One region of the Streptomyces sp. NPDC021224 genome, then DNA from elsewhere that is predicted to be linked to it. Evidence: riboswitches for the same ligand, from Rfam matches in the RefSeq annotation. Region 1 holds a riboswitch; each other region holds the start of a gene.
The links. Region 1 has a riboswitch for cobalamin ahead of ACH4PY_RS29220 (prenyltransferase/squalene oxidase repeat-containing protein). Riboswitches for the same ligand answer to the same signal wherever they lie in the genome.

Region 1 (7,627 bases):
CGGTGTACGTACGGCAGCGGCCGCGGAACTCGCCCTCGTCCAGCACGTAGAGCGGGGTGCCGAAGCGGTCGGCGGCCTCGCCCAGCGGGACCCCCGCGACCGCCAGGTCACCCTCGGGGGTGCGCGCGGCCGACGCCGGCCACACCGAGAGGTCGTCCGGCCCGGCGGTGGGCACAAGGCTCGTGGTCAGGGATACGGACACAGGTCGCCTCCTAGCCGACGAGCAGGTGATGAGAGGCCTTCGGGACGGACGGCCCCGGGGCCGGCGCCGACAGCCGCGGGTCGATGCGCAGTTCGGTGATGCCGAGCGGACCGGCCAGCGCGCGCAGGGCCGGTGCCGACAGGCGCGCCCAGCGCTGGTCGGGACCGAGCGTCCGGACCAGGGACCGCTCGCTGGTGAACGCGACCGCGACGCGCCCGCCGAGGGCGTCGCGGAAGAAGCGGGTGGTACAGCCCAGGGATCCCGGCCGGACGGGGACGAACAGCGCGTGCCCGGCCGGGCCCCGTTCGAGGGGCTCTGCTGCCTCCGGTGTGCTGGGTGCCTGCATGGCGGACTCCTCGTGGTGTCGGTGGCCGCGGGCGTTCAGGACCCGCGGCACTCCACGACGCTATCCCCGCCCCGGCGGGCGGCGTCGCCCCTCCTGACGTGCGCTTGACGCCGCGGGCCCGGACTTGACGCACCCCTGACGGCCGCCCCCGGCCGCGGTGTCGCGGCGCCCGGGGAACGCCCGGGACGCGGTATATCGTCCGCTTTGGTGCAGTGACCCGGATCGCGAAGCCCGTACGGAGGAGGACCACCATGGCCGATCGTCCAGCGGGAGGGACGCCCGGCGACGGCCCGCCCCCCGGGCCCGGCGTCCGGGGCCCGGAATCCGCCGCGCGCGCGGCGGCCCGGCCGGCGCTGGTGGTCGGGGCGCTCGGCGTGGTCTTCGGCGACCTCGGGACGAGCCCGCTCTACACCCTCCAGACCCTGTTCGACCCGGCCGACCCGCATCCCGTCCCGGTGTCGGCCCAGAACGTCTACGGGGTGGTGTCCCTGGTGTTCTGGTCCGTCACGGTCATCGTCTCGGTCACCTATGTGCTCCTGGCGATGCACGCCGACAACGACGGCGAGGGCGGCATCATGGCGCTGATCACCCTGTTGCAGCGGTGGAGGGCGCTACCGGGGCGGCGGGTGGCCGCCGTGCTGACCGGGCTCGGGATCTTCGGCGCGTCCCTGTTCTTCGGCGACAGCATGATCACCCCGGCGATCTCGGTGCTGTCGGCCGTCGAGGGGCTCAAGGTCGTCCAGCCGTCCCTGCACAGTGCGGTCGTGCCGATCACGGTGGCGATCATCGTGGCGCTCTTCCTGGTCCAGCGCCGGGGAACGGCGGCGGTGGGCCGCGTGTTCGGGCCGGTGATGGTGGTGTGGTTCACGGTCATCGCGGCCTGCGGGATCTCCGGCATCGCCGACCACCCGGGCATCCTGCGCGCGCTGTCGCCCGGCTACGCGCTGGGCTTCCTGTTCGGCCACTTCGGCACGGCCTTCTTCTCGCTGGCCGCCGTCGTGCTCGCCGTCACCGGAGCCGAGGCGCTCTACGCGGACATGGGCCACTTCGGCCGCCGCCCGATCACCCGGGCCTGGGTCTTCCTGGTCTTCCCGGCGTGCGTGCTGAGCTACTTCGGCCAGGGCGCCCTCATCCTCGCCGACCCGCACAACATCAGCAGCCCGTTCTTCCTGCTCGTGCCGCACTGGGGGCGGCTGCCGATGGTGTTCCTCGCCACGGCGGCCACCGTGATCGCCTCCCAGGCGGTCATCACCGGCGCGTACTCGGTCGCCTCGCAGGCCGCCCGGCTCGGCTACCTGCCGCGGCTGCGGATCGCCCACACCTCCGAGTCGGCCATCGGCCAGATCTACGTGCCGTGGATCAACTGGCTGCTGATGGCCTCGGTCCTCACCCTCGTCCTCGCCTTCCGCAGCGCGACCGCCCTGGCCTTCGCCTTCGGCATGGCGGTGACCGGCACGATCACCATCACCACGCTGCTGTTCTTCTACGTGGCCCGCGCCAGGTGGCACACCCCCGTGTGGCTGCTGTCCGCGGGCGCGGGCCTCCTGCTCGCCGTCGACCTGCTGTTCGTGGCGGCGAACCTGACCAAGCTCGTCCACGGCGCGTGGCTGCCCCTGCTGATCGGCGTCACCGCGTTCACCGTCATGACCACCTGGCAGCGCGGCCGCGAGATCGTCACCGCCGACCGGGCCCGGCGCGAGGGCCCGCTGCGGGAGTTCGTCGACGACCTGCGCGACCCGCGCTCACCGGTGCGCCAGGTCCCCGGCACCGCGGTCTTCCTCAACCGGGACCCGCGGACCACCCCGCTGGCCATGCGCGCCAACGTCGAGCACAACCACGTGCGGCACGCGCAGGTGGTGATCCTGTGCATCGAGACCGAGCCCGTGCCCCGGGTCACCCCCGACGAGCGGGTGCTCATCGACGACCTCGGCTACACCGACGACGGCATCATCCATGTCACCGCCCGGTACGGCTACATGGAGCGGCCCGACGTGCCCGGCGCGCTCGCGGTGCTCGATCCGGCCAGGACCGAAGGGCCGCTCGACCTCGACGGCGCCTCCTACTTCCTCTCCACGATCGAGCTGCACCGCGGCAAGGCGCCCACCATGAGCCCGTGGCGCAAACGGCTGTTCATCGCCACCTCCTACATCACCGCCGACGCCGCCGGGCATTTCGGCCTGCCCCGCGACCGCACGGTGATCATGGGCGCCAACATCGAGGTCTGACCGGCCCTCACCGCGTCCGCCCGGCCGCGGACTTGACCTTCGAGCCGGGTGGAAGGCCTACCGTCGCGGCATGGACGCGATGCGGATCTCCCAGCTGGCGCGGCGCTCCGGCGTCCCCGCCACCACACTGCGGTTCTACGAGCGCCAGGGCCTGCTGCCCGCCGAGCGCACCGGCGCCGGCTACCGGCTCTACCGCCAGGACGCGCTGGAGCGGCTGGCGTTCATCGGCGCCGCCAAGCAACTGGGCCTGCCGCTGGGGGAGATTGCCGAACTGCTTGCGGTGCGGGCGGGCGGCCGCTGCCGGGAGGTGAAGGCGGACCTGCGGCCGCGGATCGCCGCCCGGCTGGCCGCGGCCGAAAGCGCCGCGGCCGGGCTGCGCGACCTCGACGCGGCCCTGCGGGCGGCGATCGGGCACCTGGACGCGCTGCCGGACCGGGACGGCGGCTGCGACCCGCGGTGCGGTTTCCCCGCACCCGCCCGCCGCAAGCCGCCCGCGCCGGTCGCCGTGCGGCTGTCGCCGCGCGCCGGGGCCGCGGGCGCGCGGGAGCACGCCGGGGACCGGCGGACCGCCGCGGTCGCGTGCTCGCTGTCCGGCGGAGGCATGGCCGCGCGCGTCACCCGGTGGCGCCGCCTGCTCGCCGGGGCCGCCCGCGCCCCGCTGCCGGGCGGCCTGCGGCTGACCGTCCCCGCCGGACGGGCCGCCGCGCTCACCCGTCTGGCAGCGGCGGAACAGCGGTGCTGCCCCTTCTTCGACTTCCGCCTGCACCTGGACGGACCCCGGGCGCATCTGGAGGTCCGCGCCCCCGCCGAGGGCGCCGGTCTGCTCGCGGAGATCTTCGCCCCCGCCGTCTGAGGGAGCGGCACCGGCCGGGGCCGCGGTGGCGAGCAGCATCGTGCCCGCGGCGAGCGGGAGGGCGACGAGGGCGGTACGGGACCGGTGCGCGAGAGTGCGCATGCTCATGCGAAGTGCTCCTGGGGGTGGGGGCGCCGCACGTCCCGGCCCGAGGGCCCGTCACGGCCGCCCGGAGCAGAGGCGGTCGCCGCCCGGTCGCGTGGTCGGGCTTCCGCAGGTACAGCGTCGCCGGGCGGGTGATCGGGCTCGGGCGGACCCTGCGGCCCACCCCTACCGTTGCGCGTCAGCCCCGGGTTCCGACCGGGTTCCCCCTGCGCGGCGACTCGCGGAGGACAGGCCGACGGCGCCGCCCGGCAGAAGAGGGCGTCCGGGCGCCGGGCACGTGGTGAAGGCAACGGTGCGCGACGTTGACGTCACAGCACCTCGCGTGATGCCATGAAACGCATTTCCGATTCAGCAGCCAGGGGAAGCCGGTCCGAGTCCGGCGCTGACCCGCAACCGTAGGCCCTCCCCCGGAGGGCGAGCCGGAACACCTGCGCTGGACGAACGTCAGAACGCCGTCGAGGACTGCGGCACGGACGACCGGGCCGGCGCGCGCGAGTGTGCCGTCGCCCGCGCCTTCCGCGGTCCGCCGTCCTCGCCGGGCCGACCTGGGGGGCCACCCGTGCTTCACAACCTCCGGCGACGCGGCAGTGGACTGCCGCGTGCCGCCGTCCTGTCCACCGCCGCGGTGGCGCTGTTCGGCGCCGCCGGCCTCGTCCCGTTCGCGGGCACCGCGCAGGCCGACCCGATCGGCGACTGCACGCCGACGACCGGCGCGATCGTCGCGGTCGACTACGGGCACTGGGACGGCCCGGTGCTGCGCGGGTGCGACGCACACCCCACCACGGGCATGAACCTGCTGCACAACGGTGGGTTCAGCACGGCCGGTACGGCGCACGACGGCCCCGACTCCATCTGCCGGATCGGCAACGACGGCTACGACGGCGGCACCCCCCACCCCACGCCCGCCGACGAGACGTGCGCGGTCACGCCCCCCGCGAACGCCTACTGGTCCTTCTGGATCGCCCCCGCGGGCCAGGACACCTGGGTGTACAGCCCGCTCGGGGTGTCCGAGGACCACCCGGCGGACGGCGAGGTCGAGGCCTGGGTCTTCGGCGCGACCGGCACCGGCGGACCCTCCTTCACCCCGGCCTCGGTACGCGCGCCGGGCGGCCCGGCGACCACCTCCCCGGGCGGTCCGCCGCCCACGACCTCCGCCGACGTGCCGGCCGCCGCCGCCTGGCTCGTGGGCCGGCTCACCGACGGCGACCACGTCGCCGACGGCTCGGGCACCGTCGATTACGCCGCCTCCGTCCGGATCGGGCTCGCGCTCGCCGCGACCGGGGGACAGGACGGCGCGCTGCGGGCGATCGACGCCTACCTGGCCGCGCACGCCGACGCCTACCTGCTGCCCGACGCCGGCGACACCGTGCCGCGCTCGACCGCCGTCGCCGACCTCGCGCTGCTCACCGAGGTCCTGGGCGGCGACCCGACCCACGTCGGGGGCCGCGACCTGCTCGCCGACCTCACCGACCACGTGTGCACGGCCGTCGCGGGAAGCCTCGGCAACTGCACCGCCCCCGGCGACTTCTACGGCGCCACCTCTCCCGACACCCAGGCCCTCGCGCTGCTCGCGCTGTCGCGCGGCGGCGTCACCCCGCCCGCCGCGGCCGTGGACCGGCTCACCGGCATGCAGTGCGCGGACGGCGGTTTCTCCGGCTCGATGCCGGCGCCGGGCGGCCGCTGCGACTCCGACCCCGCCACCACCGCCGAGGCAGTCCTCGCCCTCAAGGGCCTGACCGGCACCGCGGACGCCGTCGCCGCCGCCTCGGCGTACCTGGTCACGACGCAGTCCGCGGACGGCGGTTACCCCGCCGCCGACGGCGCCCCCGCCGGTGACACCTCGACCACCGCCGCCGCCGCCCAGGCGCTGGGCCTGCTCGGCCGCACCGACGAGGCCGCCACCGCGCGCGGCTGGCTGGCGGCCCGGCAGACCGACGCCGGCGGCTTCACCGGCGACCCCTCCGGCACCGACCCGGACCTCTACCCGTCCACCGCCGCCACCCTCGCCGTGACCGGCAGCGACCTGGCGACGCTGACCCACCACCTCACCACGGCCACGCCCACCACCACGTGGCCGACCCCCTCGGCGAGCACCACGGGCACCCCGAGCGCCACCCCCACGGTGACGCAGACCCCGGCCCCGGCCCGGCCCGACCTGGCCAAGGGCGTCGCCTATCTCGTCAACCGTGACAACCTCGTCGGCGGCCACTACTACGAGTCCGCCCCCGGCAGCGGTTTCGCCGACTTCGGCCTCACCATCGACGGCCTGTTCGCGCTGTCCGCCGCGGGCGGCGCCGACGACACGCTCGCCGGTGTCACCGGCTTCCTCCAGCACGGCAAGGACGCCTCCGGGCGCGACATCGACGGCTGGACACTCGTCGGCACGGCCTCCGCGCAGGGCGGCTCGCTCGCCAAGGAGGCCGTCGCCGCCGAGGTCACCGGCTCCGACCCGCGCTCCTTCGGCGGGCACGACCTGATCGCCGCCCTGGAGGGCACGATCTGCACGGCCGCCGACCCGTCCGCGGGCTGCGCGGCCAAGGGCAACTACGCCTACGCCACGTCCGTCGTCGCACAGTCTCTCGGCGTCATCGCCCAGTTGCGGGCGGGTGACACCGCCTCCGCGGCCGGACCGATCGCCTACCTGGAGAGCTTGCAGAACGCGGACGGCTCCTGGCCCGGCATCCTCCCCGCCAAGGGCGACAAGGAGGTCGACAGCACGGCGACGGCCATGATGGCCCTCGACCTCGCACCCGGGACGGACGCCGCGGACGCGGTGACCCGGGCCGCGTCGTGGCTGGCCGCCCAGCAGCTCACGGACGGCGGCTTCCCGGGTGCCGCCGGGGACTCCGCCAACTCCGCCGCGCTCGCGATCCAGGGCCTGGCCCTGCAGGGCACCCGGTACGCCGGGCAGATCGCCGCGGCCCGCGCCTTCCTGGCGGGTCAACAGAACAGGGACGGCGGCTTCCGGGCCGGCGCCGACACCGGCCAGGAGGAGTCGGACCTGCGCGCCTCGACCCAGGCGGTGGGCGGCGCCGGGGGGACGTCCCTCGGCCGGCTGCTGCGTGACGTCGGGGACCAGAAGGCCGCGGCGGCCGGGTCGGCGTACCTGGTGGCGCAGCTCAAGGGCGGCGACCACCTCGCCAACGACTACGGTCCCGACTACGGCCAGACCGCCGACCTCGCCCTCGCCCTCGCCTCCACCGGCGGCCAGGACAAGGCCCTGACCGCGGTCACGGGCTACCTCGCCGGCCACGTCGCCGACTACGCCGACCCGGCAGGCACGTCCGCCTACCCGGGCCCGTACAGCGGCGCGGCCGCCAAACTCGCCCTGCTCGCCGAGGTCATGGGCCAGGACCCGCGCGCGTTCGGCGGCTTCGACCTGCTCACCACCCTCACCGCCCACCTGTGCACCGCGGCGGCCTCGGACGGCAGCTGCACCGCGCCCGGCGACTTCGGTCAGGCCTACTCCACGGTCTCGCAGGCCCTCGGTGTGATCGCCCTCTCCCGCGGCGGCGTCACCGTGCCGTCCGCGGCGGCGGACCGGCTGCTCCAGCTCCAGTGCGCGGACGGCGGCTTCTCCTCGCCGCTCCTCGCACCCGGCGCCGAGTGCACCTCCGACGTGGACACCACCGGCTACGCGGCCCAGGCCCTCGCCCTGCTGCCCGACCACGCCGACGCCCTCGCCAAGGCGCGCGCCTACCTCGTCAAGGCGCAGCAGAAGAACGGCGGTTACCAGGGCGCCGCGGGCCTGAGCAGCAACTCCACGGCGCTCGCCGTGCAGGCGCTGCTCGCCACCGACAAGGTCCGGCCCGAACAGGCCCGCACCGGGCAGGAGTTCCTGCTCGTCGCGCAGAACAAGGACGGCGGCTTCCGCGTCACCGACGCCGCCGGGGACT
Region 2 (7,627 bases), on a different contig from region 1:
GAAGAGCCTCGGCTTCGTGACCGACGCCGAGGGCCGCCACCACATGGTCGGCCGGGCGGCGCTGGGCGTCGGCGAGTACGTCTACGGCCTCGGCGAACGCTTCACCGCGTTCACCAGGAACGGCCAGAGCGTCGACATCTGGCAGGAGGACGGCGGCACCAGCAGCGAGCAGGCCTACAAGAACGTCCCCTTCTACCTCACCAACCGCGGCTACGGTGTCTTCGTCAACCACCCCGGCAAGGTGTCGTACGAGATCGGCTCGGAGTTCGCCGGGCGGGCCCAGTTCAGCGTCGAGGACCAGTCCGTGGAGTTCTACGTCGTCCACGGCCCCGGCCCGAAGGAGATCCTCGCCCGCTACACCGCGCTGACCGGCCGCCCCGCGCTGCCGCCCGCCTGGTCCTTCGGCCTGTGGCTGTCCACGTCCTTCACCACCGACTACGACGAGGACACGGTCACCGGCTTCGTCCAGGGCATGGAGGACGCCGGGATCCCGCTGAGCGTCTTCCACTTCGACTGCTTCTGGATGCGCCCCTACCAGTGGTGCGACTTCACCTGGGACCCCGCGGTCTTCCCCGATCCCGAGGGCATGCTGGCCCGGCTGAAGGAGCGGGGCCTGCGGATCTGCGTGTGGATCAACCCCTACATCGCGCAGAAGTCCCCGCTGTTCGCCGAGGGCGCCGCGCACGGCTACCTGCTCCGGCGGGCGGACGGCAGCGTGTGGCAGTGGGACCAGTGGCAGGCCGGGATGGCCCTGGTGGACTTCACCAACCCCGACGCCCGCGCCTGGTACGCCGACAAGCTGCGTGTCCTGCTGGACCAGGGCGTGGACTGCTTCAAGACCGACTTCGGCGAGCGGATTCCGGTGGACGTCGTGTGGTCCGACGGCTCCGACCCGCAGCGGATGCACAACTACTACACCCAGCTCTACAACGAGACGGTCTTCGACCTGCTGCGCGAGGAGCGCGGCGAGGACGAGGCGGTGCTCTTCGCCCGCTCGGCGACCACCGGCGGCCAGCAGATGCCCGTGCACTGGGGCGGCGACTGCGAGTCGACCTTCGAGGCGATGGCCGAGTCGCTGCGTGGCGGGCTGTCGCTGGGCCTGTGCGGCTTCGGCTTCTGGAGCCACGACATCGGCGGCTTCGAGGGCACCCCGACCCCCGAACTGTTCGCCCGCTGGGTGCAGTTCGGCCTGCTGTCCTCGCACAGCCGGCTGCACGGGAGCCGGTCCTACCGGGTGCCGTGGGAGTACGGCGAGCAGGCCGTGCCGGTCACCGCCGCGTTCACCCGCCTCAAGCACCAGCTCATGCCGTACCTCTACCGCGCCGCCGGGCAGGCCCGGGACGCGGGCACCCCGGTGATGCGGGCGATGGTGCTGGAATTCCCCGCCGACCCGGCCTGCGCCACCCTGGACCGGCAGTACATGCTGGGCGACGACCTGCTGGTCGCCCCGGTCTTCAGCGCGGACGGCACGGTGGAGTACTACGTCCCCGCGGGCAGTTGGACCAGCGTGCTGACCGGCGAGCGGATCGAGGGTCCTGGCTGGCGGCGCGAGACCCACCCGGTCGACACCCTGCCGCTGCTCGCCCGGCCCGGCGCGGTGATCCCCTTCGGGGCCTCCTCGGACGGGCCGGTGTCCGACTGGGCGGACGGGGTGACGCTGCGGGTATACGCCCCGGCGGACGGCGCCACCACCGTGACGCGGGTGCCCGCGCCCGACGGCTCGGCCCCGGTCGCCTTCACCGTCACCCGCGACGGGGACGGGATCGTCGTGGAGACCGGCAGCGCCCTGCCCTGGAACGTGCTGCTGGCCGGCGCCTCGACCCCCGGGCACGGCGAGCCGCACGCGCTCGGCACGCTGCACCGGTGCGCGGCCGGGACGGCGCGGCTGGCGGCGCCGCTCGGCTGAGGGACCCGCGCCGGGCACCGCCCGGTGAAGCGCTTCGACGTGCACCCCGCGGTGCCCGGGCCGCACGGGCCGGGCACCGCGGGGCCGGGGTCAGCCGTCCAGCTCGGCGCGGACCGTGCGGGCGGCGGCCACCAGGTTCTCCAGCGACGCGCGGGTCTCGGGCCAGCCGCGGGTCTTCAGACCGCAGTCCGGGTTGACCCACAGGCGCTCGGCGGGGATGGCCCTGAGCCCGGTGCGCAGCAGCCGGGCGGCCTCGTCGGCGCCGGGGACGCGCGGCGAGTGGATGTCGTAGACACCCGGTCCGGCCTCGCGCGGGTACCCGTGCGCGGCCAGCTCCCGGGCCACCTGCATGTGGGAGCGGGCCGCCTCCAGGCTGATGACGTCCGCGTCGAGGTCGTCGATGGCCTGGACGATGTCCCCGAACTCCGCGTAGCACATGTGCGTGTGGACCTGGGTGTCCGCGCGCACCCCGGCGGTGGTGAGCCGGAAGGCCTCGGTGGCCCAGGCCAGGTACGCCGGGCGGTCGGCGGACCGCAGCGGCAGCGTCTCGCGCAGCGCGGGCTCGTCCACCTGGATGACGGCGGTGCCCGCGGCCTCCAGGTCGGCGACCTCGTCGCGCAGGGCCAGGGCCACCTGCCGGGCGGTGTCGGCGAGCGGCTGGTCGTCGCGCACGAAGGACCAGGCGAGCATCGTGACGGGGCCGGTGAGCATGCCCTTGACCGGCCGGTCGGTGAGCGACTGGGCGTAGGACGTCCAGCGGACGGTCATGGGCTCGGGGCGGGAGATGTCACCGGCGAGGATCGGCGGCCGCACGTAGCGGGTGCCGTAGGACTGGACCCAGCCGTGCCGGGTGGCCAGGTAGCCGGTGAGCTGCTCGGCGAAGTACTGCACCATGTCGTTGCGCTCGGGCTCGCCGTGCACCAGGACGTCCAGGCCGGTCTTCTCCTGGAAGGTGATGACCTCGCGGACCGCGTCGCGCATCCGCTCCTCGTACCCGGCGGTGTCGATCCGCTTGCCGCGCAGGTCGGCGCGGGCGGCGCGCAGGTCGCCGGTCTGCGGGAAGGAGCCGATGGTCGTGGTGGGCAGCAGCGGCAGCCGCAGCCGGGCCCGCTGGGCGGCGGTGCGCTCGTCGTACGGCTGGGTCCGCCGGGTGTCGGCCTCGGTGACGGCCGCGGCCCGCGCCCGGACGGCCGGGTCGCGGGTGAGCGGGGACCGCGCGCGCGAGTCGAGCGCGGCGCGGTTGGCGGCCAGTTCGGCGGCGACGGCGTCCGTGCCGTGCGACAGGCCCGCGGCGAGGGTGGCGATCTCGGCGGTCTTCTGCCGGGCGAAGGCGAGCCAGGGCAGCACCCGCGGGTCGAGGTCGGCCTCGGCGGCGGCGTCGAGCGGCACGTGCAGCAGCGAGCAGGACGCGGCCACGTCGACCCGGTCGGCCAGGCCCAGCAGGGTGCCGAGGGTGGCGAGCGCCTTGCGCAGGTCGCAGGTCCAGATGTTGCGGCCGTCCACGACGCCCGCGACCAGGCGCTTGCCGGGCAGGCCGCCGACGGCCGCGAGGCCGTCCAGGTTGGTGGCTGCCGGGCCGGTGAAGTCCAGGGCCAGGCCCTCGACGGGGGCCTCGGCCAGCACCGGCAGGGCGTCGCCGAGCCGGTCGAAGTAGGAGGCGACCAGCAGCTGGGGGCGGTCGGTGAGGGAGCCCAGCGCGCGGTAGGCGCGGGCGGCGGCGTCCAGTTCGGCGGCGTCCCGGTCCTGGACGAGGGCGGGCTCGTCGAGCTGGACCCATGCGGCGCCCGCCGCGCGCAGGTCGGCGAGCACGGTGGCGTAGACGGGCAGCAGCCGGTCCAGCAGGCTCAGCGGCTCGAAGTCCGCGGGCGCGCCGGGCGCCGGCTTGGCCAGCAGCAGGTAGGTGACGGGGCCGACGAGCACCGGCCGCGGGGTCAGGCCCAGGGCCAGCGCCTCGCCGAACTCGGCGAGCTGCTTGGCCGGGTCGGCGGTGAAGACGGTGTCGGGCCCGAGTTCGGGCACCAGGTAGTGGTAGTTCGTGTCGAACCACTTCGTCATCTCCAGCGGCGCGACGTCCTGCGTGCCGCGGGCCATGGCGAAGTAGCCGTCGAGCGGGTCGGCGTCGACCGCGGAGCGGTGCCGCGCGGGGATCGCGCCGACCATGACGCTGGTGTCGAGGACGTGGTCGTAGAGCGAGAAGTCGCCGGTGGGCACCTCGTCGACGCCGGCCTCGGACAGCTGCCGCCAGTTCGCCCGGCGCAGTTCCGCCGCGGTACCGCCGAGCGTCTCGGCGCTGACGCGGCCCTTCCAGTAGCCCTCGACGGCCTTCTTCAGTTCCCGGTCGGCACCCTGGCGGGGGTAGCCGTACACGGTGGCCCGTGCTGCCGCGGCTGCGGGCTTGGTTGTCACGGAGATCTCCTTCACGAGATGGATCCCTGAGATCCCGGCGACGGGACGGGGGCGTGAAGGGTGGCGCAGCCGGGCGGTCCCGGAGTTCCCCCCGAAAGGGGTACGTCCGCCCGCCGTTTGTCTGTCGCCGACCCGCCCTCGAGGTCACCGGGATGTCCGTACGCGATCGGTCGCGTACGGGCAACGGGCAGGTCTTCGGACTCGCGGGCACTCTGCCGGGAGGCAGTTGTCCTACTGGCCGTCGCTTCCCAGGTCCGCGGCCCGGACCCAGTGCGTATGACGGCGGTCGTTCCCACTCACCGCTGCGGGGCAGTCCCGGATTCCCACCGGGTTCCCTCTTGCGACGCGCCTGCCTGGCGGGCAGGGCGAACCAGTTGCACCTCCCAGCCTAGAACGCCGGACAACTTCCGGCTGCCGTTGTCCACAACCCGGAGCGATGTCATATTAAGGTTAGGCTTACCTAAATAACGAGGAGGACGTGTGACCAGGACCGCCGACCGGTGCGAGCCCTCCGCCGCGGAGCGCGTACGCAGCATCCTGACGGCCGCGGGCTCCGCCGCCGTCACGGCCAACGGCGCGCACGAGGACTTCCTGACCGGGGTGGACGCCGACCTCGACGGCGGGACCCTGCTGCTGACCGTCCCCGTGGACAGCGGCGCCGCCGCCGAGGCCTCCCGCGGCCCGGCGGTCGGCATCCCCGCGGTGCTGGAGTGGACGGACCTCGCGCCCGTTCCGGTACGCGACCGGGTCCGCGCCCAGGTACGGATCACCGCCCGGCTGCCCTTTCCGCACCCGCTGACCGGGCCCGACGAACTGGGCCACCACATCCACGCCCTGCTCACCCGCGCCTTCCACGAGCGGCACCACACCCGGTACGGCCGTCGGCGCCGGTGACCGGACGCCGCTACCCACCGGCCGCGCGGTCGGCGAGGATCTCGCGGGCGGCACGGGCACCGGAGGCGAGGGCGCCCTGCACGGAGCCGGTGGCGCGGTGGTCGCCGCAGACGTGCACACCGGGGGAGTGGCGCGTGCTCCGGGAGAGCGGCCAGGGCGGCGGCATCGCCGGCAGCGCCTCCGGCACCGGGTAGACGGCCACCGGCTCCCAGCCGCCGGTGTCCGTCCCGTACAGCTCGGCAAGCACGCCGCGCACCCGCGCCTCCCGCTCCTCGGGGGCGTCCGCGCCCAGCACCGAGGTGGCCACCAGCGCCCGCCCGCGCGGCGCGTACGACGGCGCGACCTCGCTGATCACCACCGTGTTGAGCACCCGCCGCGCACTGTCCACGACCAGCGTGGGTTCGGCCAGCGGCGGCCGCGGGACGGCGTGGTAGTACGTGGTGACCGCGCGCACCGGCGGCACGGCGAGTCCCGGCAGCAGCTCCGCCGCGGCCCCCGGCCCGGTCGCGACGACCACCGTGCGGGCCGACTGCTCGCTGCCGTAGGCGGTCAGCACCCCCGTACCGGTCAGCCGCTCCACCGGGACGCCCAGCTCCACCGTGCCGTCGGGCAGGTCCGCGGCGAGCTGCTCGGGCACGGCGGCGACGCCGCGCGCGGGCAGGCACAGCCTCCCGCGCATCATCGAGCGCCACACCAGGTGGAAGTAGCGGCTGGAGGTCTCAAGGTCGTCCTCCAGGAACACGCCCGACAGGAACGGCCGCAGCAGACGTTCCACCATCTCCTCGCCGATCGCGGCGTCGGCGAGCGCGGTCCTGGTCGTACGGTCCGGCGCCCGCCGGAGCATCCGCGGCGGGGTGAGCAGATCGCGCGCGCACAGCATCACCAGCGCGGACACGTCCCGCAGCGAGCCGAGCCGGCCCGGCAGCAGGTCGGCGGCCTGCCGCGGGGCGCGGGTCGGATCGGCGAAGCGCAGCGTGCCGCGCGGGGTGTGCACCAGGAAGCCGGGGCCGAACGGCCGCGGGTCCAGCTCGCCCACCCGCAGCCGACGGCGCAGCTGCGGGTAGGACGGGTTGACCACCTGGAAGCCGCGGTCGAGGCGGAAGCCGTCCCGCACGTCGGTGCGCATCCGGCCGCCGACGCCGTCCGACGCCTCCAGCACCCGCACCCGCAGCCCCGCGGCCACCAGGTCCTGCGCGCACGCCAGCCCCGCGAGCCCGGCGCCGACCACCACCACGTCCACCGCTGCCTTCGCCGTCACCGCGCTCTCCGTCCGCCGGACCGGGCCGTCCCCCGGCGGCGCGGGCGGACCGCGGCGCCGGGGGACGGGAGGGGTCACTTCGCCAGGAACTCCAGCAGGTCCTTGTTGAAGCGCTCCTTGTCGCCGGGCACCAGGGCGATGCCGTGCGAGCCGCCCTCGTAGACCTTCAGCTCGGCGTCCTTGACGAGCTTCGCCGTCTTGGCGCCGGTCGCCGCGAAGGGCACGACCTGGTCGTCGTCGCCGTGCACGACGAGCGTCGGGACGTCGAACTTCGCGAGGTCCGCGTGGAAGTCGGTCGACGCGAAGGCGTCGACGCAGGCCACACCGCCCTCGATCGTCTCGTCCATCGCCATCAGCCAGAAGGCGTCGCGGTTGCCCTGGGTGACCTTGTTGCCCTCGCGGTTCGCGCTGAAGAACCCCTCCGAGGTGTCCTTCCAGAACTGCGAGCGCTCCTCGATGATGCCGGCCTTGATCTCGTCGAAGACCTTCTGCGGCACGCCCTCGGGGTTGTCGGGCCCCTGGAGCATCAGCGGCGGGATGGCCGAGAGCAGGACCGCGGAGCGGACCCGCCCGGTGCCGTGCCGCCCGATGTAGCGGGCCAGCTCGCCACCGCCCATGGAGTGTGCCACGAGCGTGACGTCGCGCAGGTCCAGGGAGGTGATCAGGTCGTCCAGGTCGTCCGCGAAGGTGTCGAAGTCGTAGCCGTCGAACACCGGGGTGGAGCGCCCGTGGCCGCGCCGGTCGTGGGCGATGCCGCGGAAGCCCGCGTCGGCCACCGCCTTGAGCTGGTCCTGCCACGCGTCGCCGCTCAGCGGCCAGCCGTGGATGAAGACGACGGGCCGGCCCTTGCCCCAGTCCTTGTAGAAGATCTCGACCCCGTCACGTGTCGTCACGTAGGGCATGAAGACGTCCTCTCGCTTGCTCACGTACCCCCGCGCGCCGCGTGCGTCACGGGCGCCTCGCGGGCCGGGCGCGCCCCGCCCCTCCTCGCCGCCGGTCGCCGCCCTTCCCATGCTCCGCCTGTCCGCCGCTCCCGCAACGCGAGCGGTGGACAGGGTCCGGCGGGCACCCCTTCAGCGCCCGCCGGGCCCGCGCACCCCGGGCCAGTCCAGCCGCAGCTGCTGGGAGCGGGGGAGCTTGGACACGATCAGGTCGTAGGAGTC
Region 3 (7,627 bases), on a different contig from region 1:
AGGCCCCGGCGGACCGGGACGCCCTGGAACGGCTCGCCGCGGAGGCCGGCTACGCCGCCGAGGACTGGTCGTCGTCGGTACGGCTGCTGTGCCGGACGTGCTCCGAGAGCCGCATGCCCACGGACGACGGCTCCGCGCGCCGCGACCCGCACGACCACGGGGAGCCCGGCCACCCCGGGCATCTCAGCCACCTCAGCGACTCGGGGGGCGGGTCGCACTGGTCGCAGGAACGCGAGTGCGGGATCGCCGCTCCGGCCGGGCTGGTCCAGGGCCTGCTCGACAGCTGGGTCGCGGACTCGCCCGCCACCCGCGCGTGGCGCGACCTGGAAGAGGTCTGCTGACCCCTGCGGGGTCCGCCGGTGTACCCCGCCGGGTGCCGCTCTCCGCCGGTGGCGCGGGCGGCGCCGTACGAGGCGGGGCGGCCGGGGGCGTACCCGGCCGGGCCCGCGGTCCACTCCCGTACTCTGGACGGGTTAGTGAACCGGCCTGGAAGGCGATAGCAGAACGATGGCGCAGACCGCTGACACCGCCCCTCCGGAGGAGGGGGAGACGTTCGTCGACGACGTGACCGACGGCGCCGCCCGTGAGGAAGCCCACCGGGTGCGCGGCACCGTGCGGCCGATCACGGTGGTCGGCAACCCCGTGCTGCACCGGGAGTGCCGTGACGTCACCGACTTCGGCGCGGAGCTGTCCGCCCTCGTCGACGACATGTTCGCCAGCCAGCGCGCGGCCGAGGGCGTGGGCCTGGCCGCGAACCAGATCGGTGTGGACCTGAAGGTCTTCGTCTACGACTGCCCGGACGACAACGACGTCCGGCACGTGGGCGCCGTGTGCAACCCCGTGCTGGAGGACCTGCCCGCGGACAAGCGGCACCTGGACGACTCCAACGAGGGCTGCCTGTCGGTGCCGGGCGCGTACATGGAGACGCCGCGCCCGGACTACGCGGTGGTCCGCGGGCAGGACCTGGAGGGCAATCCGATCGTCGTGCGGGGCACCGGCTTCTTCGCGCGGTGCCTCCAGCACGAGACCGACCACCTCTACGGGCGGCTCTACATCGACCGGCTCTCCAAGCGCGACCGCAAGGACGTCATGCGCCAGATGGCGGAGGCGACCCCGAAGTTCGCGACGGTGCCGAACGACTGAGGCCGCCCCCGGGACGTCCTAGAACTCCTCGTCGAGCGCGACCGAGCCCTCCACCGCCACCTGGTAGGCGGAGGGCCGGCGCTCGAAGAAGTTGGTCAGCTCCTGCACGCCCTGCAGCTCCATGAAGGAGAAGGGGTTGCGGGAGCCGTACAGCGGCGGGAAGCCGAGGCGGGCGAGCCGCTGGTCGGCGACGCACTCCAGGTACTCGCGCATGGAGTCGGTGTTCATGCCCGGCAGCCCGTCGCCGCACAGGTCACGGGCGAACTGCAGCTCGGCCTCGACGGCCTCCCGCAGCATGTCCGTGATCTCCTGCTGCATCCGCTCGTCGAAGAGCGACGGGTCCTCCTTGCGCACCGTGTCGACGACGTCGAAGGCGAAGCTCATGTGCATCGTCTCGTCGCGGAAGACCCAGTTGGTGCCGGTCGCCAGGCCGTGCAGCAGCCCGCGCGAGCGGAACCAGTAGACGTACGCGAAGGCGCCGTAGAAGAACAGGCCCTCGATGCAGGCCGCGAAGCAGATCAGGTTGAGCAGGAAGTTGCGGCGGTCCTCGTGGGTCTCCAGGCTGTCGATCTTCTCGGCGCCCTGACCGTCGAAGTTCGCCATCCAGCGGAAGCAGAACTGCGCCTTCTCGCGGATCGACGGGATCTCCTCGACCGCGTCGAAGGCCGCGGCCCGGTCGGCCGGATCGGGCAGGTAGGTGTCCAGCAGCGTCAGGTAGAACTGGACGTGCACGGCCTCCTCGAAGAGCTGGCGGGACAGGTAGAGCCGCGCCTCGGGGGAGTTGATGTGCTTGTAGAGCGTCAGCACCAGGTTGTTGGAGACGATCGAGTCGCCCGTGGCGAAGAACGCCACCAGCCGGCCGATGAGGTGCTGCTCGCCCGGGGTGAGCTTGGCGAGGTCGGCGACGTCGGAGTGCAGATCGACCTCCTCCACCGTCCAGGTGTTCTTGATCGCGTCGCGGTAGCGCTCGTAGAAGTCCGGGTAGCGCATGGGCCGCAGGGTGAGTTCGAAGCCCGGGTCGAGCAGGTTCTTCGTGGGGGTGGTGCTGGTCATTACTGGCAGGCCTCGCAGGACTCGGGGTTTTCCAGGGAGCACGCGACGGCGTCGGCGGCCGCGGCGGCGGATGCGGGAGCGGGTACGGGGACGGAGGCGGGGGCGGAGCCCTGCGCGGCGCGGGCGATCCGGGTCGCCGGGCGCGAGCGCAGGTAGTACGTGGTCTTCAGGCCCTGCTTCCAGGCGTAGGCGTACATCGAGGAGAGCTTGCCGATGGTGGGCGTCTCCATGAACAGGTTCAGCGACTGGCTCTGGTCCAGGTACGGGGTGCGGGCCGCGGCCATGTCGATGAGGGCGCGCTGCGGCAGCTCCCACGCGGTGCGGTACAGCTCGCGCACCTCGGCCGGGATCCAGCTGAAGCCCTGGACGCTGCCGGAGGAGTCGCGCAGCGCCTCGCGGGTCTGCTCGTCCCACACGCCGAGCCGCTTGAGGTCGGCCACCAGGTAGGAGTTGACCTGGAGGAACTCGCCGGACAGCGTCTCGCGCTTGAAGAGGTTGGAGACCTGCGGCTCGATGCACTCGTAGGAGCCGGCGATCGAGGCGATGGTCGCGGTCGGGGCGATGGCCAGCAGCAGCGCGTTGCGCATGCCGTGCGCCGCGACGCGCTCGCGCAGCGCCGCCCAGCGCTCGGGCCACACGGTGGCGGTGTCGTAGTGGTCCGGGTGCAGCACGCCCGCGGCGGCCCGGGTCTCGGCCCAGGCGGGCAGCGGGCCGTGCCGCTCGGCGAGGTCGCAGGACGCCTCGTAGGCGGCCAGCATGACGCGCTCGGCGATCTTCGTGGACAGCGCGCGGGCCTCGGGGGAGGCGAAGGGCAGCCGCAGCTTGAAGAAGACGTCCTGGAGCCCCATCACGCCCAGGCCCACCGGCCGCCAGCGGGAGTTGGAGCGGCCCGCCTGCTCGGTCGGGTAGTAGTTGATGTCGACGACCCGGTCCAGGAACGTCACCGCGGTGTGCACGGTCTCGTCCAGCCGCGTCCAGTCGATGTCCCCGTCGGCGGTGACGAACGAGCTGAGGTTGACCGAGCCGAGGTTGCACACCGCCGTCTCGGAGTCGTCGGTGACCTCCAGGATCTCCGTGCACAGGTTGGACGAGTGCACGGTACGGCCGGGCAGCGCGGTCTGGTTGGCGGTGCGGTTGGCGGCGTCCTTGAACGTCATCCAGCCGTTGCCGGTCTGCGCGAGGGTGCGCATCATGCGGCCGTACAGCTCCCGGGCCGGGATGGTGCGCTGGGCGAGCCCGGCGGCCTCGGCGGCGCGGTAGGCGGCGTCGAAGTCGTCGCCCCACAGGTCGACGAGCTGCGGCACGTCGGCGGGCGAGAACAGCGACCAGGAGGCGTCCGCCTCGACCCGGCGCATGAACTCGTCCGGCACCCAGTGCGCCAGGTTCAGGTTGTGCGTACGCCGGGCGTCCTCACCGGTGTTGTCGCGCAGCTCCAGGAACTCCTCGACGTCCGCGTGCCAGGTCTCCAGGTAGACGGCGGCGGCGCCCTTGCGGCGACCGCCCTGGTTCACCGCCGCGACCGAGGCGTCCAGCGTCTTCAGGAACGGCACGATGCCGTTGGAGTGCCCGTTGGTGCCGCGGATGAGCGAACCGCGGGCGCGGATCCGGGAGAAGGGCAGGCCGATGCCGCCCGCGTGCTTGGAGAGCCGCGCCACCTGGTGGTAGCGGTCGTAGATCGAGTCCAGCTCGTCCAGCGGCGAGTCCAGCAGGTAGCACGACGACATCTGCGGGTGCCGCGTACCGGAGTTGAAGAGGGTGGGGGAGCTGGGCAGGTAGTCCAGCGCGCTCATCAGCCGGTAGAGCGCGGCCACCTCGTCCAGCGCCGGGGCGCTCTCGTCCTCGGCCAGCCCCGCGGCCACCCGCAGCATGAAGTGCTGCGGGGTCTCGATGACCTTGCGGGTCAGCGGGTGGCGCAGCAGGTAGCGGGTGTAAAGGGTGCGCAGGCCGAAGTAGCCGAAGCGGTCGTCGGCGCCCTCGGCGAGCGCGCGCTCGACCAGGGCGTCCAGCCGGGCCGCGTGCCGGGTGACGAAGTCGGCGGTGCGGTCGGCGACCAGGCCCTCGCGGTGCCCCACCGCGATCGAGGCCGTGAAGGACACCGCGCCCTGCGACGCGGCCTCCTCGGCGATCGTCACGGTCAGCAGCCGCGCCGCGAGCCGCGAGTACGCCGGGTCCTCCGAGATCAGCCCGGCCGCCGCCTCGGTGGCCAGCACCCGCAGCTCCGCCGTGTCCGCGGCCGCGCTGCGCCCCCGCAGCGCCGCACCGGCGACCCTGCCGGGGTCGGTGTCGGGAAGGTCGGTACACAGCTTCACGAGGGTACGCAGCAGGTCGCCGTTGTCGGGCGCACCGGTGGTGGTACCGGGGGTACCGGCGGGGGCTGCGGGGGCTTCTGGCGCGATGGTCACGGTGATGCGGTCTCCCTCGTGAGCGGCGGCGGCCACGCGGGGAGGGACGGAGGGGGCCGCGACCGCCCTGCGGGCATGCCGAGCCGCGTCCGCTGAGCCCACTCCACGAGGCCCGGACACAGCGGCGCCGCGGTCGGCCGACCGGGACGCCGTCTGCCGGCAGGCGATCGGGCTCCGCCGCCGTGCGCTTTTCTGCGCGTAAGCGCATGGGGGCACGGCAGCTCACCGTTGCGGGGCAGCGCCGGATTCGCACCGGCTTCCCCTGCGGGCAGCGGAGTTGAGCATACATCTAGTGCTGCCGCACTTGGACGGGGCTACATGTTGTGTCGCCGGGTACTCCGTGTGCGCCTGGGGCACGGGGAACTGCGCGAGCGACCTGCCACCGGCCGGTGGTCCGGCACGGACCGGGCTGCCCCTTCGGGCCGGTGACGACCCGCGCCCCCGGTGGGGGCTTGTCGCGCAGTTCCCCGCGCCCCTGAGGGGCGCGGGCCCTACGCCGGTTCGGGGAGGCCCGGGGAGACGGCCGGGTCGGGCGGCGTGGTGGGGCTGGGGATCTCCGGGGCGGACTGGGCGGTGTAGTCCGCCGGGGAGGTCTCGTCGGCGCCCGCAGGCGCCTTGAGGGCCCGCAGGACGACCGTCAGGACGATCGCGACGGCCGCGTTGAGCACGAACGCGGTCAGGCCGATGTAACCCTTCTCACCGATCCACGGGATCATGTCCGCGTTCCCGCCGAAGTGCGACTGCGACGGGCTGGACTGCTCGTAGGCCTTCCACGTGCCGTAGAACATGCCCGCCGCCCAGCCGGCGAGCAGGGCCCAGCGGTGGAACCAGCGGGTGAACAGGCCGCCCACGATGGCCGGAACGGTCTGCAGTATCCAGATGCCGCCCAGCAGCTGGAAGTTGATGGCGACGGTTTTGTCCATGGTGAGGACGAAGACCAGCGCGCCGACCTTGACCACGAGTGAGACGGCCTTGGAGACCGCGGTCTCCTGCGCGGGGGTGGCGTCCGGCTTGATGAGGTCCTTGTAGATGTTGCGGGTGAACAGGTTCGCCGCGGCGATGGACATGATGGCCGCGGGGACGAGCGCGCCGATGCCGATCGCGGCGAAGGCGACGCCCGCGAACCACGACGGGAAGATGTTCTCGAACAGCTGCGGGATGGCCAGCTGGTTGTTGTACTTCGGGTTGCCCGCGCCGACGCCGTCCGCGATGGCCATGAAGCCGAGCAGCGCCAGCAGGCCGAGCATGAGGGAGTACAGCGGCAGGATCGTGGTGTTGCGGCGGATGGTGTCGCGGCTCTTGCCGGACAGCACGGCGGTGATCGAGTGCGGGTAGAGGAAGAGGGCCATCGCCGAGCCCATCGCGAGCGTGGCGTACGCCCACTGGGCCTTCGGGCCGGTCACCAGGGAGCCGCGGGGGACGCCCTGCTTGTTCGTGACGGCGTAGGCGTCGCCGGCCTTGCGGAAGATGTCGTCGAAGCCGCCCAGTTTGTACGGGATGTAGATGATGGCGACCGCTATCACGATGTAGATCAGCGCGTCCTTGACGAACGCGATGAGCGCGGGCGCGCGCAGCCCGGAGGAGTACGTGTAGGCGGCGAGCACGCCGAAGGCGATGAGCAGCGGCAGGTCCTTGAGGAACCAGTTGGTGCCGTCGCTGCCGCCCACGCCCATGACGTCCAGGACGGCCTGGATGCCGACCAGTTGGAGGGCGATGTAGGGCATCGTGGCGATGATGCCGGTGATGGCGACGGCCACCGACAGGCTCTTGGAGCCGAACCGTCCGCGGATGAAGTCCGAGGAGGTGACGTAGCCGTGCCGGCGCGAGACCGACCACAGCCGCGGCAGGAAGAGGAAGACCAGCGGGTAGGTGATGATCGTGTAGGGCACCGCGAAGAAGCCCGCGGCGCCGCCCGCGAAGATCGCGGCGGGCACGGCGACGAAGGTGTACGCGGTGTACAGGTCGCCGCCGAGCAGGAACCAGGTCACCCAGGTTCCGAAACTGCGTCCGCCCAGGCCCCATTCGTCCAGGTGCAGCGGATTCGCGGCGCGCCGCCAGCGCGCGGCGAAGAAGCCGAGCACGGTGACGGCCAGGAAGAAGAAGATGAAGACGCCGAGCGCGACGCCGTTGACGCCGTCCTTCACGCGTCCTCACCCCCCTTGCGGGCGCGCTCCTCGCGCCGTACGAGCACGTAGGCGGTGAAGGTGAGCGCGGCCGCCACCGGCACCCAGGCCATCTGGTACCAGTAGAAGAACGGGATGCCGATGAAGGCCGGCGTCGTGCGGGCGTACGAGTCCACCCACAGCAGGGCGACGAACGGTGCGAGCAGGCACAGCGCGGCGACGACCCGGGTGGGGGTGACGACCGGTGGCCGTGGGTCCGGTGGTGCTTGTGACATGTGCTGGTGCTCCCGTCCCCTAGAGCAGCGTGTAATGGCCAGGAAATCTAGGGGAGGCTAGCGTCGGCAGTCACTACCCGTGCACGGATTCCTTCCCAGGTCAGCCGCGCGGGTGACCGGAAAGCACCGGTAGGGGCACCTGTGTCAGTCGGTCGGGCGGCTGAGGCGGGCCACGAACTTGTACCGGTCGCCGCGGTAGACCGAGCGCACCCACTCGACCGGTTCACCCGTGGTGTCGATCGAGTGCCGGGAGAGCATCAGCATCGGCAGGCCCACGTCGGTGCCCAGCAGTCCGGCCTCGCGCGGGGTCGCCAGCGACGTCTCGATGGTCTCCTCGGCCTCGGCGAGCCGGACGTCGTAGACCTCGGCCAGCGCGGTGTAGAGCGAGGTGTACTTGGCGAGGCTGCGGCGCAGCGCCGGGAAGCGCTTGGCGGACAGGTGGGTGGTCTCGATGGCCATCGGCTCGGAGTTGGCGAGCCGCAGCCGCTCGATGCGCAGCACGCGGCCGCCGGCCTTCATGTCCAGCAGTCCGGCGAGCCGGTCGTCGGCGGTGATGTAGCCGATGTCCAGCAGCTGGGAGGTGGGTTCGAGGCCCTGGGCGCGCATGTCCTCGGTGTAGGAGGTCAGTTGC
Region 4 (7,627 bases), on a different contig from region 1:
TCCTTGATCTCGCACAGCCAGCCGTCGACGTGCAGCACGAAGTCGTCGAAGTCGTCCTCGCCGGGCTGCTCGTCGACGTGCAGGTCGCGGTGCAGCTCGGCGGCCCGCACCAGTTCCCAGATCCGGCCGCGGATCGCCGGGGCCTTCGCCGGGTCGAGATCGCTCACCAGGGCGTACTCGTCGAGGAGTTGCTCCAGCTTGGCGAGGTCGCCGTAGCTGTCCGCGCGCGCCATCGGCGGCACCAGGTGGTCCACGACGGTCGCGTGGCCGCGCCGCTTGGCCTGCGTGCCCTCGCCCGGGTCGTTGACGATGAAGGGGTAGACGAGCGGGATCTCGCCCAGCACCGCGTCCGGCGCGCATCCGGCGGACAGGCCGAGGCCCTTGCCGGGCAGCCACTCCAGCGTGCCGTGCTTGCCCAGGTGCACGATCGCGTCGGCGCCGAGGGTGTGGTCGAGCCAGCGGTACGCGGCCAGGTAGTGGTGCGACGGCGGCATGTCGGGGTCGTGGTAGATCGCGATCGGGTTCTCCCCGAAGCCGCGCGGCGGCTGGATGAGCACCACCACGTTGCCGAAGCGCAGCGACGCCAGCACGATGTCGTCGCCGTCCACGTAGAGCGAGCCCGGCGGTTCGCCCCAGTGCTCCAGCATCGACGCGCGCAGGCCCTCGTCCAGCCGGGCGAACCAGCCGCGGTAGTCGGCGAGCGGCACCCGGGCCGGGGCGGCGGCGAGCTGCTCCTCGGTCAGCCACTCCACGTCGTGCCCGCCGGCGGCGATCAGCCGGTGGATCAACTCGTCCCCGTCCTCGGGGTGTTCACCGGTGTCGTAACCGGCCGCCCGCAGTTCCCCGAGCAGCCGCACGGCGGAGGCGGGGGTGTCCAGGCCCACCGCGTTGCCGACCCGGGAGTGCTTGGTCGGGTAGGCGGTGAAGACCAGCGCGATCTTCTTGTCCGCGTTCGGTACGTGCCGCAGGGCCGCGTACCGGACGGCGATGCCCGCGACCCGCGCGGCCCGCTCCGGATCGGCGACGTACACCGGCACGTCGCCCTCGCCGCTCTCCTTGAACGAGAACGGCACGGTGATCAGCCGCCCGTCGAACTCCGGGATCGCCACCTGCATCGCCGCGTCCATCGGCGACAGCGCCGCGTCCGACTCCTGCCACGCCTTGCGCGAGGAGGTCAGGCACAGGCCCTGGAGCACGGGCACGTCGAGCCCGGCGAGCGCGCCGATGTCCCACGCCTCGTCGTCACCGCCCGCCGACGCGTCCGCCGCGACCGTGCCGCCGGACGCCAGCACCGTCGCCACGATCGCGTCCGCCCGGCCCAGCAGCGCGAAGAGCTCCGGATCCGCGCCGCGCAGCGAACCGCAGTACACCGGAAGGGCGTTGGCGCCGCGCGCCTCCACCGCCGCGCACAGGGTGTCCACGAAGGCGGTGTTGCCGGACAGTTCGTGCGCCCGGTAGAAGAGCACCGCCACCGTGGGGCGCGCCGGGTCGTGCCCGCCGTCCTCGCCGTGCACCCCGAACTGCGGCATGGCACGCGGCGGTTCAAAACCCTCGCCGCTCATCAGCACCGTGTCGGACAGGAAGCGCGCCAGCTCCGCCAGGTTCGCCGGGCCGCCCTCCACGAGGTAGCGCAGCGCCTCCGCGACGACGCCCGCGGGCACCGTCGAGAGCGCCATCAGCTCCGCGTCCGGCACGTTCTCGCCGCCCAGCAGCACCGACGGCACCCCGGACGCGGCGACGACCGCGAGCCCCTCCTCCCACGCCCGGCGCCCGCCCAGCAGCCGCACCACGACGAGGTCGGCGCCCGCGAGCAGCCCGGGAAGACCGGTGTCCGGATCCACCCGGGAGGGGTTGGCGATGCGGTAGTCGGCCGCCCCGCCGGTGGCGGCGCGGGCCGCGAGCAGGTCGGTGTCGGCGGTGGACAGCAGCAGAACGGTCGTCATGGTGCCCCCGGTGGGACGAAGGGGAGGCCGGCCGGAGCGCCGCCCTCGATGAGCCGCAGCAGCGCGGTGGTGTCCAGGTGCTCGGCGACCAGGTCGGCGAGCCGGTCGAGCTGCGCCTCGCGCAGCGCCGCGAAGTCGGTGTCCGGCGCGGGCACGAAGGAGCGGCCCGCGACGTGCGCGACCTCGCGCAGGAAGGCCCGGCGGAAGCCGTCGGATTCGAGCGAGCCGTGCCAGTGCGTGCCCCACACCGCGCCCACCCGCAGCCCGTCGAGGAACGGCTCGCCCCCGGCGCCGAGTTCGGCCACCCCGTGGTGGATCTCGTAGCCCTCGACGGGCTCGCCGTACGCCGAACCGGCGGGCCGGGCCAGCGTCTTGGCGGCGGCGAAGCGGATCCGGGCGGGCAGCAGTCCGAGGCCGCGGACCGTACCGGCCTTCGACTCGACGTCGTCCTCGATGCGTTCGGCGAGGATCTGGAAGCCGCCGCAGATGCCCAGCACCGGGCGGCCCGCCGCCGCGCGGCGCTCCACCGCCGCCGCCAGGCCCCGCCCGCGCAGCCACTCCAGCGCCCGCACGGTGCCGCGGGTGCCCGGCAGCACCACCAGGTCGGCGGCGGCCACCTCCGTGGGCCGGTCGGTGAAGCGCACCTCCACACCGGGCTCGGCGGCGAGCGCGTCCAGGTCCGTGAAGTTCGACATCAGCGGCAGCGGCACGACCGCGACCCGCAGCGTTTCGTGCCCGTACGGCTCGCCCGCCGCGTGCTCGCGGACGTGCAGGCCGTCCTCCTCGTCGATGTCCAGGCCGCGCGCGTACGGCAGCACGCCCAGCGTCGGGCGGCCGGTCAGCCCGCGCAGCATCTCCAGGCCCGGCTCCAGCAGCGTCACGTCGCCCCGGAACTTGTTCACCACGTAGCCCGCGACGAGCGCCTGCTCCTCGGGCGGCAGCAGCGCGGTCGTGCCGAAGAACGCGGCGAAGACGCCGCCTCGGTCGATGTCGCCCACCAGCAGCGCGGGCAGCCCCGCGCGGCGCGCCAGGCCCAGGTTGACGATGTCGGTACGCCGCAGGTTGATCTCCGCGGGGCTCCCGGCGCCCTCGCAGATCACCGCGTCGTACGAACGCCCCAGCTGCGCCAGGCAGTCGGCGACGACGTCCACCAGCCCGCCCTGGAAACCGCCGGCACCGTGGTAGCCGCGGGCCGACATCTCGCCCACCGGCTTCCCCAGCAGCACCACCTGGCTGCTGCGGTCGCCACCCGGCTTGAGCAGCACCGGGTTCATCAGCGCGGACGGCTCCACGCGCGCCGCCTGCGCCTGCACGGCCTGCGCCCGCCCGATCTCCGCGCCGTCCCGCGTGACGAAGGAGTTGAGCGACATGTTCTGCCCCTTGAACGGGGCGACCCGCAGGCCCTGCCGCACCAGGAAGCGGCATATCCCCGCGGTGACCACGCTCTTGCCCGCGTCGGACGCGGTCCCGGCGACCATGAGACCCCTCACGACGCCTCCCCCCGGCGGCGACGGCCGGACGGCGGGCCGCCGCCGTCGCCGTCTCCGGTCAGCAGCGACGGCAGCACGCTCACCGCGACGGCCAGCGCCGACACCCGGCGGGACAGGGCGATCGCCCGTTCGATGTCCGCCACCGCCGGGGGCGGGAACTCGGCACCCAGCACCGCGCGGTGCTCGGTGCGGCCCGCGTACGAGAGGGTGCCGCCCAGCCGGACACGGAGGGCACCGGCGAAGGCGGCCTCCACCGGGCCCGCGTTGGGGCTCGGGTGGGCGGCGGCGTCACGCCGCCAGGTGCGCCGGGCGTCGCGCGGGTGCGGGCCCGCGAGGACGGCGAGCGCCGCGGTGAGGCGGGCGCCGGGCCATCCCACCACGTCGTCGAGCCGGGCCGAGGCCCAGCCGAACCGGAGGTGGCGCGGGGAGCGGTGGCCCACCATCGCGTCCAGCGTGTTGGCGGCGCGGAATCCGGCGAGCCCGGCGGGACCTGCGGCCGCGCCCCACACCAGGGCGCCGACGACCGCGTCCGAGGTGTTCTCGGCGACGGACTCGACGACCGCGCGGGCGATCCCGGCGGCGTCCAGGTGCTGCGGGTCGCGCCCGCACAGGTGCGGCAGCCGGGCCCGTGCCGCGTCGAGGTCCCCGGCTTCCAGCGCGGCGCCGATCGCGCGCGCCTCGCGCGCCAGCGAGGTGCCGCCGAGGACGGCCCAGGTGCAGGCCGCGGCCAGCGCGGTGGAGGCCGCGGGGGAGCGGCGGGCGGCACGCGCGGCGAGCCCGGCGGCGGAGGCGGCGGCCCCGGCGCACAGCGCCGTGTACAGGGCGCCGGTGAGTCGGTCGTCGCGCCACAGCCGGCGCTCCAGCGCTCCCGCCGCGCGCCCGAAGGCCGCGACCGGGTGGCCGCGGCGCGGGTCGCCCGCGACGAGATCGCCGAGGAAGCCGAGTGCGGCGCCGTACGCGTAGGTGCGGTCGGCACGCATGGCTCAGACCGCCGTCACACCTCGCGGGGCGGTGGCGGTGGGAGGGGGTGGGGGAGTGGCGCCGGGCATGGCTGTTGTCCTCACTCAGGGTCCGCGCCCTGGTTCGACGTGACCGGCGGTGAGAGTCTCCTGGCTCCCGGATCTACGCACTCCCGGGTCTTCCAGCCGGTGAACCGGCCGTGACGTACGGGTTCGGGAGTGCACTCCCCGGTGACAGTGGCGGGACCGCGCCGGATTCGCACCGGACTTCCTCTCCTGCCGCCGTTATGGCATCCGGCAGTCCACCACGCCCGCAACGACCGCGTCAACCTGCCCCTGACCTGCGGCGACGGAGTGTGGTGAGGTCCACACCCCGTCGCGGAAGAGAGCCGGACGGCGCCGGCGGGCAGGGGGCGCTACTTGGCGACGATGAGCCAGATGCCCCACGCGACCGCCGCCGCGCACGCGGCGAAGCACACGTACGCGCCGCCGCGCGCGGCCACGCCGCCGGGCCCGGCCGCGGGCCGGGACAGGCCGACCACGCCGAGGGTGAAGACGCCGACCAGGCCGACGGTGGACAGCAGGGTGACGACCAGGACAGTGCCGAGGGCGTGCCAGTCGATGCTCATGAGGGCTCCTTCGGACCGGGGTCAGACCGTCGCGGTGGGGGCGGGTGCCGGGCTGCCGGCCGGCGGCGGGATCACGGCGGCGATGGCCGCGGTGACCGCGCCCTGCGGCTCGGCGGCACCGGCGGTGTCACCGCCGACCTCGTCGTTGACGTTGGCGTGCGTGACGGGCCTGCGGCGCGCCGCCGTACGGATCGCGGCGCACACCGCGAGTCCGAGCACGGCGACCGCGGCCACACCCCAGTTGCCCTGGTCGGCCAGCAGCGCGGCGCCCGCGCCGACCAGCCCGGCCGCGGGGAGCGTCAGCGCCCACGCGGCGACCATCCGCCCCGCGGTGCTCCAGCGCACCACCGCGCCGCTGCGGCCCAGCCCCGCGCCCATGACCGAGCCGGAGCACACCTGCGTGGTGGACAGCGCGAAGCCCAGGTGCGAGGAGGCCAGGATGGTGGCGGCGGCGCCGGTCTGCGCCGCGAAGCCCTGCTGCGGCTGGATGTCGGTGAGGCCCTTGCCCATCGTGCGGATGATCCGCCAGCCGCCGATGTACGTGCCCAGCGCGATGGCCGCGCCCGCCGAGACGATGACCCACAGCGGCGGGTCGGAGTGCGGGGCGACGACACCGCCGGTGATGAGCGCGAGAGTGATCACGCCCATCGTCTTCTGCGCGTCGTTGGTGCCGTGCGCGAGCGAGACGAGCCCGGCCGAGGCGATCTGCCCGGCGCGGTAGCCCTTCGCCGTCGCCCGCGGGTCGGCCTTGCGGTCCAGCCGGTAGCTCAGCCGCGTCGCGGCGAAGGCGGCGAGGCCCGCCACGAAGGGGGCGGCGAGCGCCGGTATCAGGACCTTCATGACCACGGCGTCGCCGTGCACGCCGTGCCGTCCGACCGCGACCAGCGTCGCGCCGATCAGTCCGCCGAACAGCGCGTGCGAGGAGCTGGAGGGCAGCCCGGCCAGCCAGGTCAGCATGTTCCAGACGATCGCGCCGACCAGCGCCGCGAAGATCATCTGCGGTCTGACGCCGGCGGACTCGTCGATGATGCCGCCGGAGATGGTCTTGGCGACCTCGACGGACAGGAAGGCCCCGACGAGGTTCAGCGCGGCGGACATGGCCACCGCCGTCTTGGGCTTGAGGGCGCCGGTCGAGATGGTCGTGGCCATCGCGTTCGCGGTGTCGTGGAAACCGTTCGTGAAATCGAACGCGAGAGCGGTGGCGATGACGATTCCGATCAGGAGCGTCATGTGTTCCATGGACCCAGGCAATCGTTCGATCGGACAGTGGCGAGCCGACCGTACGGACCGTTCATGAACGGGAGGTGAACTGGTAGGGGACTCGTGGTGCCAACATGACAGGACGATGAATGGAATGCCAAGGGTGATCGTCCTCACGGTATACAAAGCGTGCTACAACTGTGCGGGCGCGGGGCCGGTGACAATGTCCGTGCCGGGCCTCGGCAACGGAAGGGATCACCGTGCGGGACGCTGTCGCTGAAGCATGGGAAGAGGTCGTCGCCACGGCCCGCCGCAGCGTCGCCGACGGGCTCGTCGTCGGCACCTCCGGCAACGTCTCCGTACGCGTCGGAGAACGCGTCGTCGTGACGCCCACGGGCGTGCCGTACGACCGGCTGCGCCCCGCCGACGCGGTCGCCGTCGAACTCGACGGGCGCCAGGTGCGCGGCGACCTGCGCCCCACCAGCGAGCTGCCGCTCCACCTCGCCGTCTACCGCGCCACGGACGCGGCCGCGATCGTCCACACCCACGCGCCGCACGCCACCGCGGTGACCCTTCTCACGGACGAGCTGCCGCCCGTCCACTACATGGCCGCGGCGCTCGGCGGGCCCGTACGCGTCGCGCCCTACGCGCTCTACGGCACGGACGAGCTGGCCGCCGGGGCGGTCGCCGCGCTGCGGGGCCGCACCGCGTGCCTGCTGGCCAACCACGGCACCCTCGTGCACGCCGCGTCCCTCTCCCGCGCCTACGAGCACACCGCCCAGCTCGAATGGATGAGCCGCGTCTGGCTCCTCGCCTCCTCCGCGGGCCACCCGCGCACCCTGTCCCCGGACGACCTCACCGCGGCGTCCGCCGCCCTCGCCGCCTACGGCCAGCCGCACTGAGCTGCCCCTCGCGGCGGGTGCCCCGACCTTCTCCCGTTGGTGGGCTGAGCACGCAGTTCCCCGCGCCCCATCTCGCCCCGGGCTGCCCCGGGGGGTGCTTCTCGCGATCGTCCGCGCGTGGAGCCTGGCCGCGCAGTTCCCCGCGCCCCTGAAAACGCCCACCCTGCGCAGCGAGGGCAACCCCCAGGGGCGCGTGGGAGCACCTCCCGGGCGGAGCCTGGGGGAGAACGAAGCGCTCAGCCCCCGCCGGGGGAATGGCGACCCGCGACCGGAAGTGGCACTCACTTAGGGGCGCGTGGGAGCACCTCCCGGGCGGAGCCTGGGGGAGAACGGAGCGGCCGGCCCCCGCCGGGGGAATGGCGACCCGCGACCGGAAGTGGCACTCACCCAGGGGCGCGTGGGGGCACCTCCCGGGCGGAGCCTGGGGGAGAACGGAGCGGCCGGCCCCCGCCGGGGCGATGGCGACCGGCCACCGCTAGTGGCAGCTCAAGGGCGAGGCCGGGT

Region 2: linked by a shared signal. The riboswitch ahead of metE (5-methyltetrahydropteroyltriglutamate--homocysteine S-methyltransferase) and the one ahead of ACH4PY_RS29220 (prenyltransferase/squalene oxidase repeat-containing protein) in region 1 are both predicted to bind cobalamin.
Region 3: linked by a shared signal. The riboswitch ahead of ACH4PY_RS18060 (ribonucleoside-diphosphate reductase subunit alpha) and the one ahead of ACH4PY_RS29220 (prenyltransferase/squalene oxidase repeat-containing protein) in region 1 are both predicted to bind cobalamin.
Region 4: linked by a shared signal. The riboswitch ahead of ACH4PY_RS26110 (cobalamin biosynthesis protein) and the one ahead of ACH4PY_RS29220 (prenyltransferase/squalene oxidase repeat-containing protein) in region 1 are both predicted to bind cobalamin.

What each region holds. Positions count from the first base shown of each region.
Region 1 is NZ_JBIRPW010000015.1:126,696-134,322, forward strand. It holds gene lysA (diaminopimelate decarboxylase) at 1-202, opposite strand, end outside; gene ACH4PY_RS29205 (SAV_915 family protein) at 213-548, opposite strand; gene ACH4PY_RS29210 (potassium transporter Kup) at 800-2,773, shown strand; gene ACH4PY_RS29215 (MerR family transcriptional regulator) at 2,844-3,626, shown strand; cobalamin riboswitch at 3,861-3,939, opposite strand; cobalamin riboswitch at 4,035-4,182, shown strand; gene ACH4PY_RS29220 (prenyltransferase/squalene oxidase repeat-containing protein) at 4,291-7,627, shown strand, end outside.
Region 2 is NZ_JBIRPW010000016.1:130,728-138,354, forward strand. It holds gene yicI (alpha-xylosidase) at 1-1,906, shown strand, start outside; gene metE (5-methyltetrahydropteroyltriglutamate--homocysteine S-methyltransferase) at 1,997-4,312, opposite strand; cobalamin riboswitch at 4,481-4,702, opposite strand; gene ACH4PY_RS30050 (hypothetical protein) at 4,793-5,206, shown strand; gene ACH4PY_RS30055 (NAD(P)/FAD-dependent oxidoreductase) at 5,217-6,464, opposite strand; gene ACH4PY_RS30060 (alpha/beta fold hydrolase) at 6,539-7,366, opposite strand; gene ACH4PY_RS30065 (MmcQ/YjbR family DNA-binding protein) at 7,538-7,627, opposite strand, start outside.
Region 3 is NZ_JBIRPW010000006.1:333,695-341,321, forward strand. It holds gene ACH4PY_RS18045 (tetratricopeptide repeat protein) at 1-341, shown strand, start outside; gene def (peptide deformylase) at 508-1,143, shown strand; gene ACH4PY_RS18055 (ribonucleotide-diphosphate reductase subunit beta) at 1,162-2,196, opposite strand; gene ACH4PY_RS18060 (ribonucleoside-diphosphate reductase subunit alpha) at 2,196-4,598, opposite strand; cobalamin riboswitch at 4,739-4,890, opposite strand; gene mctP (monocarboxylate uptake permease MctP) at 5,090-6,742, opposite strand; gene ACH4PY_RS18070 (DUF3311 domain-containing protein) at 6,739-6,996, opposite strand; gene ACH4PY_RS18075 (GntR family transcriptional regulator) at 7,141-7,627, opposite strand, start outside.
Region 4 is NZ_JBIRPW010000011.1:210,267-217,893, forward strand. It holds gene cobN (cobaltochelatase subunit CobN) at 1-1,943, opposite strand, end outside; gene ACH4PY_RS26105 (cobyric acid synthase) at 1,940-3,421, opposite strand; gene ACH4PY_RS26110 (cobalamin biosynthesis protein) at 3,430-4,413, opposite strand; cobalamin riboswitch at 4,536-4,667, opposite strand; gene ACH4PY_RS26115 (hypothetical protein) at 4,809-5,021, opposite strand; gene ACH4PY_RS26120 (anion permease) at 5,043-6,260, opposite strand; gene ACH4PY_RS26125 (class II aldolase/adducin family protein) at 6,482-7,123, shown strand.